DNA from 3 places in the Rossellomorea sp. FM04394 genome. Region 2 is predicted to be linked to each of the others. Evidence: riboswitches for the same ligand, from Rfam matches in the RefSeq annotation. Region 2 holds a riboswitch; each other region holds the start of a gene.
What was found. Region 2 has a riboswitch for S-adenosylmethionine ahead of mtnK (S-methyl-5-thioribose kinase). Riboswitches for the same ligand answer to the same signal wherever they lie in the genome.
Positions count from the first base shown of each region.

Region 1: it holds a riboswitch for S-adenosylmethionine, as region 2 does, so the genes downstream of both, ACCB35_RS21500 (sugar ABC transporter substrate-binding protein) here and mtnK (S-methyl-5-thioribose kinase) in region 2, are expected to answer to the same signal.
Region 3: it holds a riboswitch for S-adenosylmethionine, as region 2 does, so the genes downstream of both, ACCB35_RS19805 (methionine ABC transporter ATP-binding protein) here and mtnK (S-methyl-5-thioribose kinase) in region 2, are expected to answer to the same signal.

Region 1 is NZ_CP168654.1:4,301,318-4,305,692, reverse strand. Features, by position in the region: gene ACCB35_RS21505 (CTP synthase) at 255-1,859, shown strand; SAM riboswitch class I at 2,198-2,304, shown strand; gene ACCB35_RS21500 (sugar ABC transporter substrate-binding protein) at 2,400-3,485, shown strand; gene ACCB35_RS21495 (sugar ABC transporter ATP-binding protein) at 3,502-4,375, shown strand, end outside.
Region 2 is NZ_CP168654.1:1,631,901-1,636,275, forward strand. Features, by position in the region: gene mtnA (S-methyl-5-thioribose-1-phosphate isomerase) at 1-1,044, opposite strand, end outside; gene mtnK (S-methyl-5-thioribose kinase) at 1,063-2,244, opposite strand; SAM riboswitch class I at 2,363-2,519, opposite strand; gene ACCB35_RS08195 (carbon-nitrogen family hydrolase) at 2,621-3,403, opposite strand; gene ACCB35_RS08200 (pyridoxal phosphate-dependent aminotransferase) at 3,525-4,375, shown strand, end outside.
Region 3 is NZ_CP168654.1:3,935,632-3,940,006, forward strand. Features, by position in the region: gene ACCB35_RS19800 (methionine ABC transporter permease) at 1-627, opposite strand, end outside; gene ACCB35_RS19805 (methionine ABC transporter ATP-binding protein) at 617-1,630, opposite strand; SAM riboswitch class I at 1,703-1,808, opposite strand; gene chbG (chitin disaccharide deacetylase) at 2,256-2,951, opposite strand; gene ACCB35_RS19815 (GntR family transcriptional regulator) at 2,972-3,697, opposite strand; gene ACCB35_RS19820 (6-phospho-beta-glucosidase) at 3,919-4,375, shown strand, end outside.

The sequences.
Region 1 (4,375 bases), 1.8 Mb from region 2:
TTTTTAAAAAGAATGCTTTGACATACTGGGGTTTAACCTAAACCTTTTTGTGTAGCGGATCTATCTTTTAAAGACCCCTTACATTTTTATGTATATTGATAATGAGAGGCTGTCTTTTAGCTGTTTATGCAGATGAATTTATTTTTGGGGAATGGACTTGTCCTTCTTTGAACAAGATAAATTCATGACATGACTACATAAGAGACACCCTCTACTTTTTTTGAAACAAACTTACTTTGAAGGGGGACATATACATGACTAAGTATATTTTCGTAACAGGCGGCGTAGTGTCGTCACTAGGGAAAGGGATCACAGCAGCGTCCCTTGGAAGACTATTGAAAAACCGTGGAGTGAGCGTCACGATCCAGAAGTTTGATCCATACATCAACGTGGATCCGGGAACGATGAGTCCATATCAGCACGGTGAAGTATTCGTAACAGATGATGGTGCGGAAACGGATCTTGACTTAGGTCACTATGAGCGTTTCGTTGACATTAACCTGACGAAATACAGCTCTGTGACGACGGGGAAAATCTATTCAACTGTACTGAAGAAAGAGCGTCGCGGTGATTATCTTGGTGGAACGGTACAAGTTATCCCACACATTACTAATGAAATCAAAGAGCGCGTTTACCGTGCCGGTCGCGAAACCAATTCAGATGTCGTGATCACGGAAATCGGTGGTACGGTCGGGGATATCGAATCCCTGCCATTCCTTGAAGCGATTCGCCAGATCAAGAGCGACGTAGGCCGTGACAATGTGATGTATATCCACTGTACGCTTGTACCTTACATTAAAGCAGCGGGTGAAATGAAAACAAAACCGACTCAGCATAGCGTAAAAGAGCTTCGCAGTCTTGGTATCCAGCCAAATGTCATCGTCGTGCGTACAGAAATGCCAATGACTCAAGACATGAAAGACAAAATCGCGTTATTCTGTGATATTGATAAAAATGCTGTAATCGAGGCAATGGATGCAGATACACTATACTCTGTGCCACTTGCGCTACAGGATCAAAAGCTTGATGAAATCACATGTCAGCACTTGAAGCTGAACTGCCACGAAGCAGATATGACAGAGTGGAATGAACTCGTTGATCGCGTGAAAAACCTGTCTCGTAAAACAAGAATCGCCTTGGTAGGGAAATATGTTGAATTACAGGACGCGTATATCTCAGTAGTAGAAGCCCTTCGTCACGCCGGCTATCATTTCGATAGCGACATCGAAGTAAGATGGTTGAACTCTGAGCTCATCGACAACGCAAACGTAGCAGAAAAACTTGCAGACGTAGATGGAATCCTTGTACCAGGCGGTTTCGGTGACCGTGGAGTGGAAGGGAAAATCGCTGCGACTCAATATGCCCGGGAAAACAAGGTTCCTTTCCTTGGAATCTGCCTTGGTATGCAGCTTGCATCCGTAGAATATGCACGTAATGTTCTTGGTCTTGAAGGAGCTCACTCGGCTGAGCTGAATCCTGAAACGCCATACCCGGTCATCGACCTTTTACCAGAACAAAAGGATATCGAAGATCTAGGCGGGACACTGCGTCTTGGTCTCTATCCGTGTAAGCTGACAAAAGGTTCAAAAGCCTATGCAGCCTACGATGGAGAAGTGGTTTACGAGCGTCACCGCCACCGCTTCGAATTCAACAATCACTACCGTGAGCAAATGGAAAAAGCCGGCTTCATCTTCTCAGGCACAAGCCCGGATGGCCGTCTAGTGGAAATCATCGAGCTAAGCGACCACCCATGGTTCGTCGCATCTCAATTCCACCCTGAATTCACATCACGCCCGACACGCCCGCAGCCTCTATTCAGAGACTTCGTGGAAGCGTCACTTGCGTATGGTGAGAAATAAGATTTATTTGGAACTGCTCTCCCTGGTTTGGGAGGGCGGTTTTTTTGTTATATAGGGTTGGGGTGGCCGATTTTTAAGGGGAATCGGGATTTATCGACCGTTATTGAGATTTATCAACCGAAATCCAAAATTATCGACCGTTAATCGGATTTATCAACCGTATTTTCAATTTATCAACCTAATTTTCACGATATCGACCGTTCTACAAATAGTGACAAATTTCGCTCTACCCTCTTTAATCCTCTATAGAAAATTCCCTAAAAAGAATATTGACAATATTCCCACATATCGTTAATATAGCGATTATAGCAAAATCGAACACAATAAAATTTCATAATCTCTTATAAAGAGTTGGCAGAGGGACTGGCCCGATGACGCCCGGCAACCTACCGTACACACGGAAAGGTGCTAAGACCTGCAGGAAGAATTTCCTGAGTGATAAGAGTACGTTTATTTATACATAAACCTCTTTTCTCTTGGGAAAAGGGGTTTTTTTATTTGAAAAATTGAGGCATATGACCTCGGGAGGAGAAAAGAAAGATGAAAAAAACGGCATCATTACTCGTATTACTCGCACTCATTTTCAGTTTGGTGGCTTGTCAGCCAAAGGTATCACAGGAGGCTGACGCGGATAGTGGAGAAAAGGAGGAAGCAGTGTCCGATCATCCATTGGCCAATAAAAAGATCGCCCTTATTATGCAGATCAATTTAGGGACATTTTCCGCTCAATACATAGAAGGTGTCAAAGAGCAGGTAGAGAAGTTTGGCGGTAAAGTTCAAGTGTTTACATCTGAAGGAGATCTGGCAAAAATGTCTTCCAACCTGGATGCGGCCATCAATCAAAAATTTGATGGGATCCTCATCGATCATGGTACGAAAGAAGCGCTGCAATCAGGGGTGGAAAAGGCGAAGGAACAAAACATTCCCGTTGTCGTATTTGATGCGGATGTTGCTTCAGAAGGGGTGACGGTCCTCGAGCAAGGCGATCAGCAAATGGCTGAACAAACCTTGACGAAGCTTTCAGATGAACTTGGCGGCAAAGGTGAGATCGTGAAGATTTGGGTTGCAGGCTTTGCCCCGATGGAAAGACGCCAGGTGGCATATCAGGAATTTTTAGAAAAAAATCCTGATATTAAAGAAGTGGCAGCATTTGGAGCGGCTACCCAGAATACAGCACTGGATACACAGGCTCAAATGGAGGCCATATTGAAACAGTATCCGAACAAAGGTGACATCGATGCTGTCTGGGCTGCTTGGGATGAATTTGCAAAAGGCGCCGTTCGGGCAATCGAAGCGGCAGGGAGAGATGAAATCAAAGTATATGGTATCGATATGAGTGATGAGGACCTCCAAATCATCCAAAAAGATGGAAGCCCGTGGGTGGCATCGGCAGCGGTCGACCCGAAAGATATCGGCCGTGTACAGGTCCGTTTCTTATATCAAAAGCTAAATGGCGAAGAAACGCCTGAGAAAGTAAAGCTTGAGCCGGTCTTTATTGAAAAAGAAGCATTGCCTGAAGAAACGATCACCACAGATCAATTGCACGAGCATGTAGATGGCTGGGGAGCAAGTGAGCAAGGCTATACAGATGAATTGAAAAAGCTTGAAGGATCGTTCACAGAGTAGAAAGGAGTTAGAAGAGATGACGTCTCCACTGTTGGAAATGATTAATATCAATAAAACCTTCTCAGGAGTGAAAGCCCTTAAGACTGCAAGCTTCGATGTGAAAGAGGGGGAGGTCCATGCCCTGTTGGGGGCGAATGGTGCAGGAAAAAGTACACTGATGAAGATTTTATCGGGAGCCTATTTGCAAGACAGCGGAGACATCATCCTTCACTCTGAAAAAAGAGACTATCAATCTCCGAAAGAAGCGAAGGAGCATGGCATCCACTGCGTGTACCAGGAAGTGGACACGGCCATTGTCCCTGAACTTTCTGTAGCCGAAAATATCGTCCTTGATCAGTTTTCACAAAAAGGCTCCTTTTTTATCACCAAGAAGTCATTAAAGAAAGAAGCGTTGGAGGCGCTTAGACGGATCGGGGCAGAAACCATCCCCCTTGGGCAGCCTGCGTCACGCTTAAGTCTCGCTGAAAAACAGCTGGTCCTCATTGCCAGGAGCCTGCTTCAAAAAGCGAGAGTACTGATTTTAGATGAACCAACGGCCCCTTTAAGCTCTTCCGAGACAGAGAAATTATTCCGTGTCATAGAAGATTTAAAGAAAGAGAGAGTAGGGATCATTTTCATCTCTCACAGGCTCCCTGAAGTCTTTCAGCTTTCGGATCGCATCACAGTCATGAGGGACGGAGAGACGGTTGGAACGTACGGAACAAACGAAACAACCTCCCATAAGATCATTGAAGCGATGCTTGGAGGCACGTATAAAGAAGAGTTTCAGAAAAGAACGCTGCCGATTGGTGAAACGCTTTACGAAGTGAGAGGACTTGCGGACGGACAAAAGCTGAAGGATATCCATTTATCCGTGAAGGCAGGTGAAGTAGTCGGAGTGGTCGGACTCG
Region 2 (4,375 bases):
ACCGATGCTTTGTTGGATACTTTCTTCAAAGCTAGGGTAGAGAACACCTTTTTCCGTTATAATGCCTGTAATCAACTCATGCGGAGTAACATCGAAAGCAGGATTATAAACAGGTACATTTTCTGGTGAAATCAATGTTCCACCTACTATTGTGATCTCTTCCCTGGTTCTTTCTTCAATCGGAATCTCATTACCATTTCGAATTGATAGATCGAATGTGGAGGACGGAGCGGCCACATAAAAAGGAATATTGAAGTGTTTACACAGAATGGCGAGCATGGACGTTCCGATTTTATTTGCGGTATCCCCGTTGGCAGAGATGCGATCAGCACCAACGATGACAGCTTCCACCCCTCTTTCTTTCATGGTATGAGCCGCCATGCTATCGGTGATGAGGGTGACGTCAACTCCTGATTGTTGTAATTCCCAAGCAGTCAGTCGTGCTCCTTGAAGTACGGGCCGTGTTTCACATGCGTAAACCTGGAACGCTTTTCCTTTTTCCCTTCCTAAATGAAATGGGGCTAATGCCGTTCCATACTTACTCGTTGCAATGGAACCGGCGTTACAAATGGTCATCACGATTTGTTTGTCCTTCAATACACTTAATCCATATTCTCCTATTAAACGACATACTGCCTCGTCTTCTGCATGAAGTTGGACTGCAGCATGAAGTAAATTGGTTTTGGCTTCATTAACCGAAGATATATGCTCTAGTACATTTTCTAAGCGATTTAAAGCCCAAACCAAGTTGACCGCTGTAGGACGTGAACCGGCGAGATATTTCTTGTCTCGTTGAAAGAGGTCCATAAATTCTGCTAAGTCATTCGTTTCATATTGACGGGCTGCATGGGCTAATCCGTAAGCAGCTGTAATGCCAATGGCGGGAGCACCTCTCACTTTTAGCGTAATAATTGCATCGTAATATTCTTCAATGTTCGTCAGTTTGATGTATTCCACTGTGTTAGGCAATTTTTGTTGATTTAGAATCAGTAAATAATCTTCATGCCACTCCAGTGAAGTTGGAATTGTAAGTGTTTGTGTCATGATAATCTCCTTTATTCATTAGGAATGAGACTGTATTAAGGATATGAGTTCCTCGATGGAATAAATCTGTTTACGTTTCACGATCAGTTCTTTCCCTAGGGCTAAGCAAGCACGTTTGGCCTGTATTCTTTGTTCTTTATCAGCGATGATTTCCAAGTCTTCAACATGAGCAAGACCTATTGTTCTTCTGATACATTCACAGCCTGCAAAACCGATGCTGTCTTGAAAGCTTTTCTCCAATACATATTCAAGGTAGCCATTTACCTTCGTGTAGGCATCGCCACTTACTTTCCAATGGTTGGAAAATGTAGTGGAGAAGACGTTCCAGGTTTTCTGGATGTGATAGAGAATCGTTTCTTTCTCTTCAGGGTTTGAAATCACCTGGAAAATAAGGTTTGCGATGAATTGCCCAATATCAAAGCCTATCGGTCCATAAAAGGCGAACTCGGGATCGATCACTTTTGTCTGATACTGATCGACAAAGATGCTTCCAGTATGAAGGTCTCCATGCAGCAAGGCTTCTCCTTCAGTTAGAAAGCTCTTTTTCAATTTGGCCACTTCAAGTTTTAAAGTGAAATCATCCCATAACTGCTGAACATCCTCAGATAATTCTTCCTCAAATTCATTGGTTTCACTGTTGAAAAAAGGATCCGTGAATACAAGGTCTTCAGTGATTTTGCACAGCTCTGGATTTGAAAATTCTTTCACATATTCCTTTTTCTTGAAAGGATGAAGGGCATAATCGGATGTGTAATACAGTGTATTGGCTAAAAAAGTTCCAATGTCTTGGGAGAGCTGTGGATACTTTTCCCCTTTGATAAGACCTGTTCGGGCAATCGTCAGTGCACTTAAATCCTCCATTACCGTAATCGCAAGTGCAGGGTCTGAGTAGTACACTTCAGGAACCAGATCTCCCACAAATGATTGTTGAAGCTTTAGAGCACCCGCTTCGATTCTTGCCCGTTCGATTGTCAATGGCCAGCTTTCCCCTACAACCTTTGCATAAGGAAGTGCTTGCTTTATGATGATTCCTTTACCTGTCTCACTCTCCACTACATGAAATACCAAGTTTAGGTTACCGTCTCCAATTTCTTTACACGTCAAGAGAGTTCCGTCTTCAAAAATTCTTAACCGAATGGCCAGCACAATTGCTGACTGTTCAGTAAGTGGTTGATACGCATTAAGTTTTGTAATTGCCATTTTTATTCCTCCTTTTAGTACACCCCTTATTTAAAGACGGTGTTATGGAGGCTTTTCCGTGGCATAAGAAAAGCCTCTTTCCATGTTCGAAAGAGGCTTGAAGAATCATCTTCGTCGCCTCTTATCTCTCAGAAAGAATATCTTTCTGTTGGAATTAGCACCGTGCCTTACTGGATTAGTCAATCCGGCGCATACTGCGCCCCGCTTTAATGCGGTATTATGGTCGGTTGCTGGGCTTCATAGGGCCAAATCCCTCAGCCAGCTCTTGATAAGAGTTGCGTACGCTATTTAATTAAACTTTCAGAATGTTTCATTTGAATTGAATGGTACCATTTAAGTATTTTCCATGTCAACGTTTTTTTGGAAAATAACCTTTCTAATAAAAATCCGGTCTTCGGTCCTGGAATATCGGAATCTGCTTTCTGACTCTTTCTACTTCATGTAAATCGATTTCAGCTGAAACCAATTCTTCCGTTTGAGATCCCTTTGAAAGAATCTCTCCCCATGGATCAATGATGAGGGAACAACCGCCAAATTCATTGTTCGGGTCACTGCCTACACGGTTGCAGGCGATGACGTAGCACTGATTTTCAATCGCCCGTGCCCTTAAGAGGGTCTGCCAGTGATCAATCCGTGCTGCTGGCCACTGTGCTACGACAAAAACGACCTTGGCTCCCATTAGTACATGTTTTCTGAACCATTCCGGAAAGCGGATGTCGTAACAAATCAATCCTGCCATTTCTGTTTCTTGAAGGGTAAACATGCCATCCTCTTGTCCGGGAAGTAAATAATGATGTTCATCCATTAGCTTGAAAAGGTGAAGCTTTGAATACTGTTTCACCAACCGGCCATTGGAATCAACTACTAAAAGTGTATTGCTTACACCATTCTGTGTTTTGTTTGCTACAGAACCACCTACAATCTGAATGGAATTTCTTTTGGACAGGGCGGTCAGGAAAGAAGATGAATCATTTGCTCCGTTATCAGCGATGTCATCCATTCTTGTAAGATCATATCCAGTCGTCCAAAGCTCAGGCAGTACAACTGTATCACAGCCGTCTTCACTTGCTTTTTTAACCCATTTCTCGACTCTTTTCTTGTTTTCTAAAGGATTTCCGAACACAATATCCATTTGTGCGATACCTATCTTTTGAATCATTTCTTTCACCTCATTGTGGCCTTTTGGAATTTATTGCTTTACATTCTTTATTTTCCGTTATATCATTTGTGACTAGAATTTGAAAGTAATAAATTTTCAAAAAAATGTAGTGGGTGAGTGTATGAAGACTTATAGTAAGGCAAAACGTTTAGATTTATTACCTGAACAATTTTTCGCATCCCTTGCAGGGAAAGTGAATGCTGTTGTGAAAGAGGGACATGATGTCATTAATTTAGGGCAGGGAAATCCGGATCAGCCGACTCCTCCTCATATTGTGGAAAAACTGACAGAAGCAGCTGCTACACCTTCCAATCATAAATATCCCCCATTTCGTGGGTTATCGTCATTTAAAGAGGCGATTGCCGCTTTCTACCTCCGTGAATACAGTGTAGGTTTGGATCCGGAAACAGAGGTAGCTGTGCTGTTTGGAGGAAAGGCAGGATTAGTTGAAATTCCTCAATGTTTATTGAACCCTGGTGATGGTGTATTAGTGCCTGATCCCGGTTATCCTGATTATTTATCCGGGGTTGCATTAGCAGAAGCCCGCATGATTAAAATGCCTCTCCGTGAGGAAAATGGATTTCTACCTGATTATCAAGAACTGTCCGGTGAAAAGTTATATAATGCAAAGCTAATGTTTCTTAACTACCCCAATAATCCAACTGGTGCGATCGCCACAAAATCATTCTTTGAAGAAACAGTGGAACTTGCCGATCAGCATGATATTTGTGTTGTGCATGACTTTGCCTATGGAGCGATTGGATTTGATGGACAGAAACCTATTAGCTTCTTGGAAACAGAAGGAGCTAAGGATGTCGGTATTGAAATCTATACTCTATCGAAAACATATAATATGGCTGGCTGGAGAGTCGGGTTTGCAGTTGGGAATAAAAGTGTCATAGAAGCGATCAACGTCCTTCAAGATCACCTTTATGTGAGCTTGTTCGGTGCCATTCAAGAAGCGGCTACCAC
Region 3 (4,375 bases), 2.2 Mb from region 2:
ATACTGGATGAGTTGAACCAAACAAATTAAAATGACGACGGTCGTGATCATCACGGTATTGTCATATCGGTAGTAACCAAAGCGAATCGCCAGGTCCCCGACTCCGCCTCCACCGACGATGCCGGCCATGGCTGAATAGGCAACTAAACTGATCGTTGTAATCGTGATCGCCTGAATCACCGCTGGACGGGCTTCCGGTAACAGCACGTCCTTGATGATCATCCAAGGGCTTGCCCCCACTGAAACCGAAGCTTCAATGACACCTTTATCAATTTCACGCAATGATGTTTCTACCATTCTCGCAAAAAACGGAATTCCCGCAACAGAGAGTGATACCGATGCTGCCGTCGGTCCAATCGTGGTACCGGTCAATAGTTTGGTTAATGGTAATAGTGCGACCAATAAAATGATGAACGGAACCGACCGCACCATATTGACGACAAACCCAACGACCTTTTTGATCAAACTATTTTGCAAAAATAAGCCTTTGTCTGTTACGAAAAGAAGGATCCCGAGGGGCAATCCCACTAAAATCGCAACTCCAAGTGAAATCCCCACCATATACACCGTTTCAAAAAAAGCTTTATTCAATTCTGGTAAAATCGCAGTCAATGAATCAGGCAGCATTCTCAAGCACCTCCAAGCTTTGCGTCTTCAGCGTGATGAACCGGATCGCGGCTTCGATTTCTTCATGGGACCCGATCAGTTCCATGATGAATATCCCCAGGGGAACTTCCTGGATATATTCGATCTTGCCGTGAAGGATGTTGCCTCTCACTTTGTATTTCTGGAACACTTCTGAAACGACGCTTTCCTCTGCGATCGACCCTTTGAATTGGATTTTGATCAGCTTACCTTTCCTTGATTCCACAAGGTGTGGCGGGAGTTCAAATTGAAGAATCGTTTCGATGAATTGCTTCGTTAAAGGCTGCTTAGGTTCTGCAAACAAGTCGTATACCGGACCTTCCTCCACGATTTTCCCATCCTGCATCACGGCCATCCGGTCGCAGATTTCCTTCACCACTTCCATTTCGTGGGTGATGAGCACGATCGTCAACCCTAGTTCTTTATTAATCTTTTTTAAGAGTTGCAAGATTGATTTGGTCGTATTCGGATCCAGTGCCGATGTCGCTTCGTCGCAAAGTAAAACCGATGGGTTGTTCGCCAGGGCCCTTGCAATCCCGACTCTTTGCTTTTGTCCTCCGCTGAGCTGGGCCGGATAAGCGTCCGCTTTGTCCGATAGACCGACCATCTCCAGGAGCTCAACGACTCTGGGTTTGATGTTCCCTTTCGGTACACGTGCCGCTTTCAAGGCAAAAGCCAGATTGTCAAACACCGTTTTTGATTTGATCAGGTGAAAATGTTGAAAGATCATGCTCGTTTTCTGGCGGGCTAACCTTAGTTGTTTGGAGGTGAGCTTCGTAAAATCCTGTCCATCAATGATGATTTCACCCGATGTCGGGGTTTCAAGTAGATTCAAGCAGCGAATGAGTGAGCTCTTACCCGCTCCGCTGTATCCGACGATCCCGAAGATTTCACCCTTTTCAATTGTTACTGAAACGTTATCGACACCGACCACGGTTTGCTTTTTTGTTTTGTAGGTTTTAACTAGATTTCGAATCTCGATCAATGTGCACACCCCTTTTTTTATCCAATAAAAAAATGCCTCTTTCAACTGAAAGAAGCATCGCCTGTTTATCTCGACTTATCTCTCAGAATGAAATCATTCTGCAGGAATTAGCACCGTTCCAATACTGGAGGTTGCCGGACGTCGTAGGGCCTGATCCCTCGGTCACTCTGGATAATTGAAAGTATGTAATTTTCTAATTTTTTAATCTTATAGAGGATAATACTGGGTATGTGAATGGAAGTCAATAGGGAATTTTGCAGTTGTTCTTATGTAAGCGTTATTTATATTGATGCACTGGGATAGGGATTTTTTTAGGGGGAGCGGATATGGGTTTAATCTGGGGGGTCATCCGTTTTTTTACAGTCGATAATAAAAGAGCGAAAGTCGATAATAAACCTTCTCTCATCCTAACAATCCATATATTTCACATGAAATTCAGATCAAATCCTTCCTAACACCATCTCAAAGACTCAAAAACCATATATACTATCCAAAAACCTTCCCTTCCACCCCTAAATCGGACAAATCTCCATTACCAATAGAAAAAGGCACTGCCTTCTAGAGCAGCACCCCGATCATTTGTCATAACAACTCGCACCAACTTGTAATCTCTCAATCAACCAAATTAAAACGTCCACTCCTTAATCCCCGTCAACACATCCAACTCCCTCAACCTCTGCTCACAATAAGACGAATTCCCTTTCAAGTATGTATCAACATACGCCGGATGACACATAATCTCAAGCGTCTCACCTTCCTCACTGCTGTCCAATATCCTCTTTAATCCTTCAACCGACACTCCGTCACCATAAAAGTCCATCGAGAAACGGTCGGTTAACACATTCATTCCATCAAATCCATCACAGGGCACATTCCGGACCGGAACCCCAAAGCGCTCCGACAACCTCTTCACCACAGGGATCAAAGGCCGAAAGCTATGAACATGGTGATGACTGTCAATATGGGAAAGGGGCAAGCCGAATGATAGAAATTTATCCACCTGAGCCTCCCACTCCATCTCAACCTCATCCACATTGATTTCTTTTTCTTCAAAAATCCTGCTGGTGTAACGGAAATAGCCCCTCTCATCCAGCAGAGATGATACTCCACCTGAAACCGGTCTTCCGCATGTCAGCGTTAAATGGATCCCAACCTGTAATTCCGGATAAAGACGTGCTAATTCCACCGCGTGCAAAGTCCCCGGCATATTGACCAGCATCGTTGTTGAGTTGACGATTCCAAACCGGTGACTATCAACGATTCCGTAGTTCACCCCCCGGCATAAACCAAAATCATCTGCGTTGACGATCACATTCCTCATAATCCCCCATCCCCTTTTCTCTAATAGGTTCTTTCTACAAGAAAGCTCGCTTTATCTCCCCTGAAAATCGCTTTGGAAAATTCGATCACCGATCCATCCTCTACATAAGCCGTCGTCTCAATCATAAAGCAAGGCGTCCCCTCTGGTACCTCAAGCTTTTCTGCCACTCGTTCATCTGCTAAAAATAATTCAATCGTTTCGACGGTCTTTTTAATTTTTATCTCAAACTGTGTTTCCAGGAGCTTGTAAAGTGATCTTTCACATTCGTCTTTATCCAGCCCGGGCGTCTTGTACCAGGGCAGATAGGCCACCTCATATTGCAGGGGCAGCCCGTCTGAATAACGAATTCTCTCTAACCGATTGACGGGATCTCCGTTCTTCAACTCCAGCGCTTTTTCCACTGTTGATTCTGCCGGGATGACATTCATGCTCAGTACCTTGATCTTAGGTTTTTTACCTTGTAATCGCAGTTGCTCTGTGTAATTGTCGATCGTCGATGACAGGATCTGACTGACTTTCTGTTCTGCGACAAAGGTTCCTCTTCCTTGCTCGCGATACACGTATCCTTCAAGTGTCAGCTGTTGGAGCGCCGTCCGGATCGTCGTACGGCTGACGTTGAACTTTTCGCAAAACTCCGCCTCTGTCGGCAGTTTAGTATTCGGTGCGTATTCTTTATTTTTAATCATGTGGATGATTTCTTCTTTTACATGCGAATGCAGGGCCTTTGCTTCTTGTGTCTCTTTCATTTTGTTTCTCCCTTCCACTTTCTTCCTATATTTGTTATAACACATCCACGTTCAATTCTCTATTCCTATTCATTTTATCATAAAAATAATTTGTTATTACAATTAAATAAAAAACAGTCATATAATTTATATTTGTCATTACAATATATAGACGAGCGAAAATTTGTATGATACATTATAAAAAACAGAAATCGCTTTCAAAATGAAGGGAGATCGACAGAATGTCATTAAAGGTGGTCATAATCGGAGGCGGATCAAGCTATACACCAGAAATTATCGAGGGATTCATCCATCGGTACGAATCTTTTCCTATCACGAACATCACGCTTGTAGATATCGAAGCAGGAAAGGAGAAGCTTGAAATCATCGGGCAGCTTGCTCGTCGAATGATCCAAAAAGCAGGTGTGCCGATTGAATTGGAATGGACTCTTAACCGGCGCACTGCCTTGATCGGCGCTGACTTTGTGACAACACAAATCAGGGTGGGCGGCCTCTTAGCCAGGGAAAAAGATGAACGTATTCCGTTAAGTCATGGCGTCATCGGTCAGGAAACCAATGGAGCAGGCGGTATATTCAAGGCCTTGCGTACCATTCCGGTCCTGATGGAAATTTGTCATGACATCCAGCAGATTTGTCCCCATGCATGGCTCATTAATTTCACCAACCCTGCAGGCATTG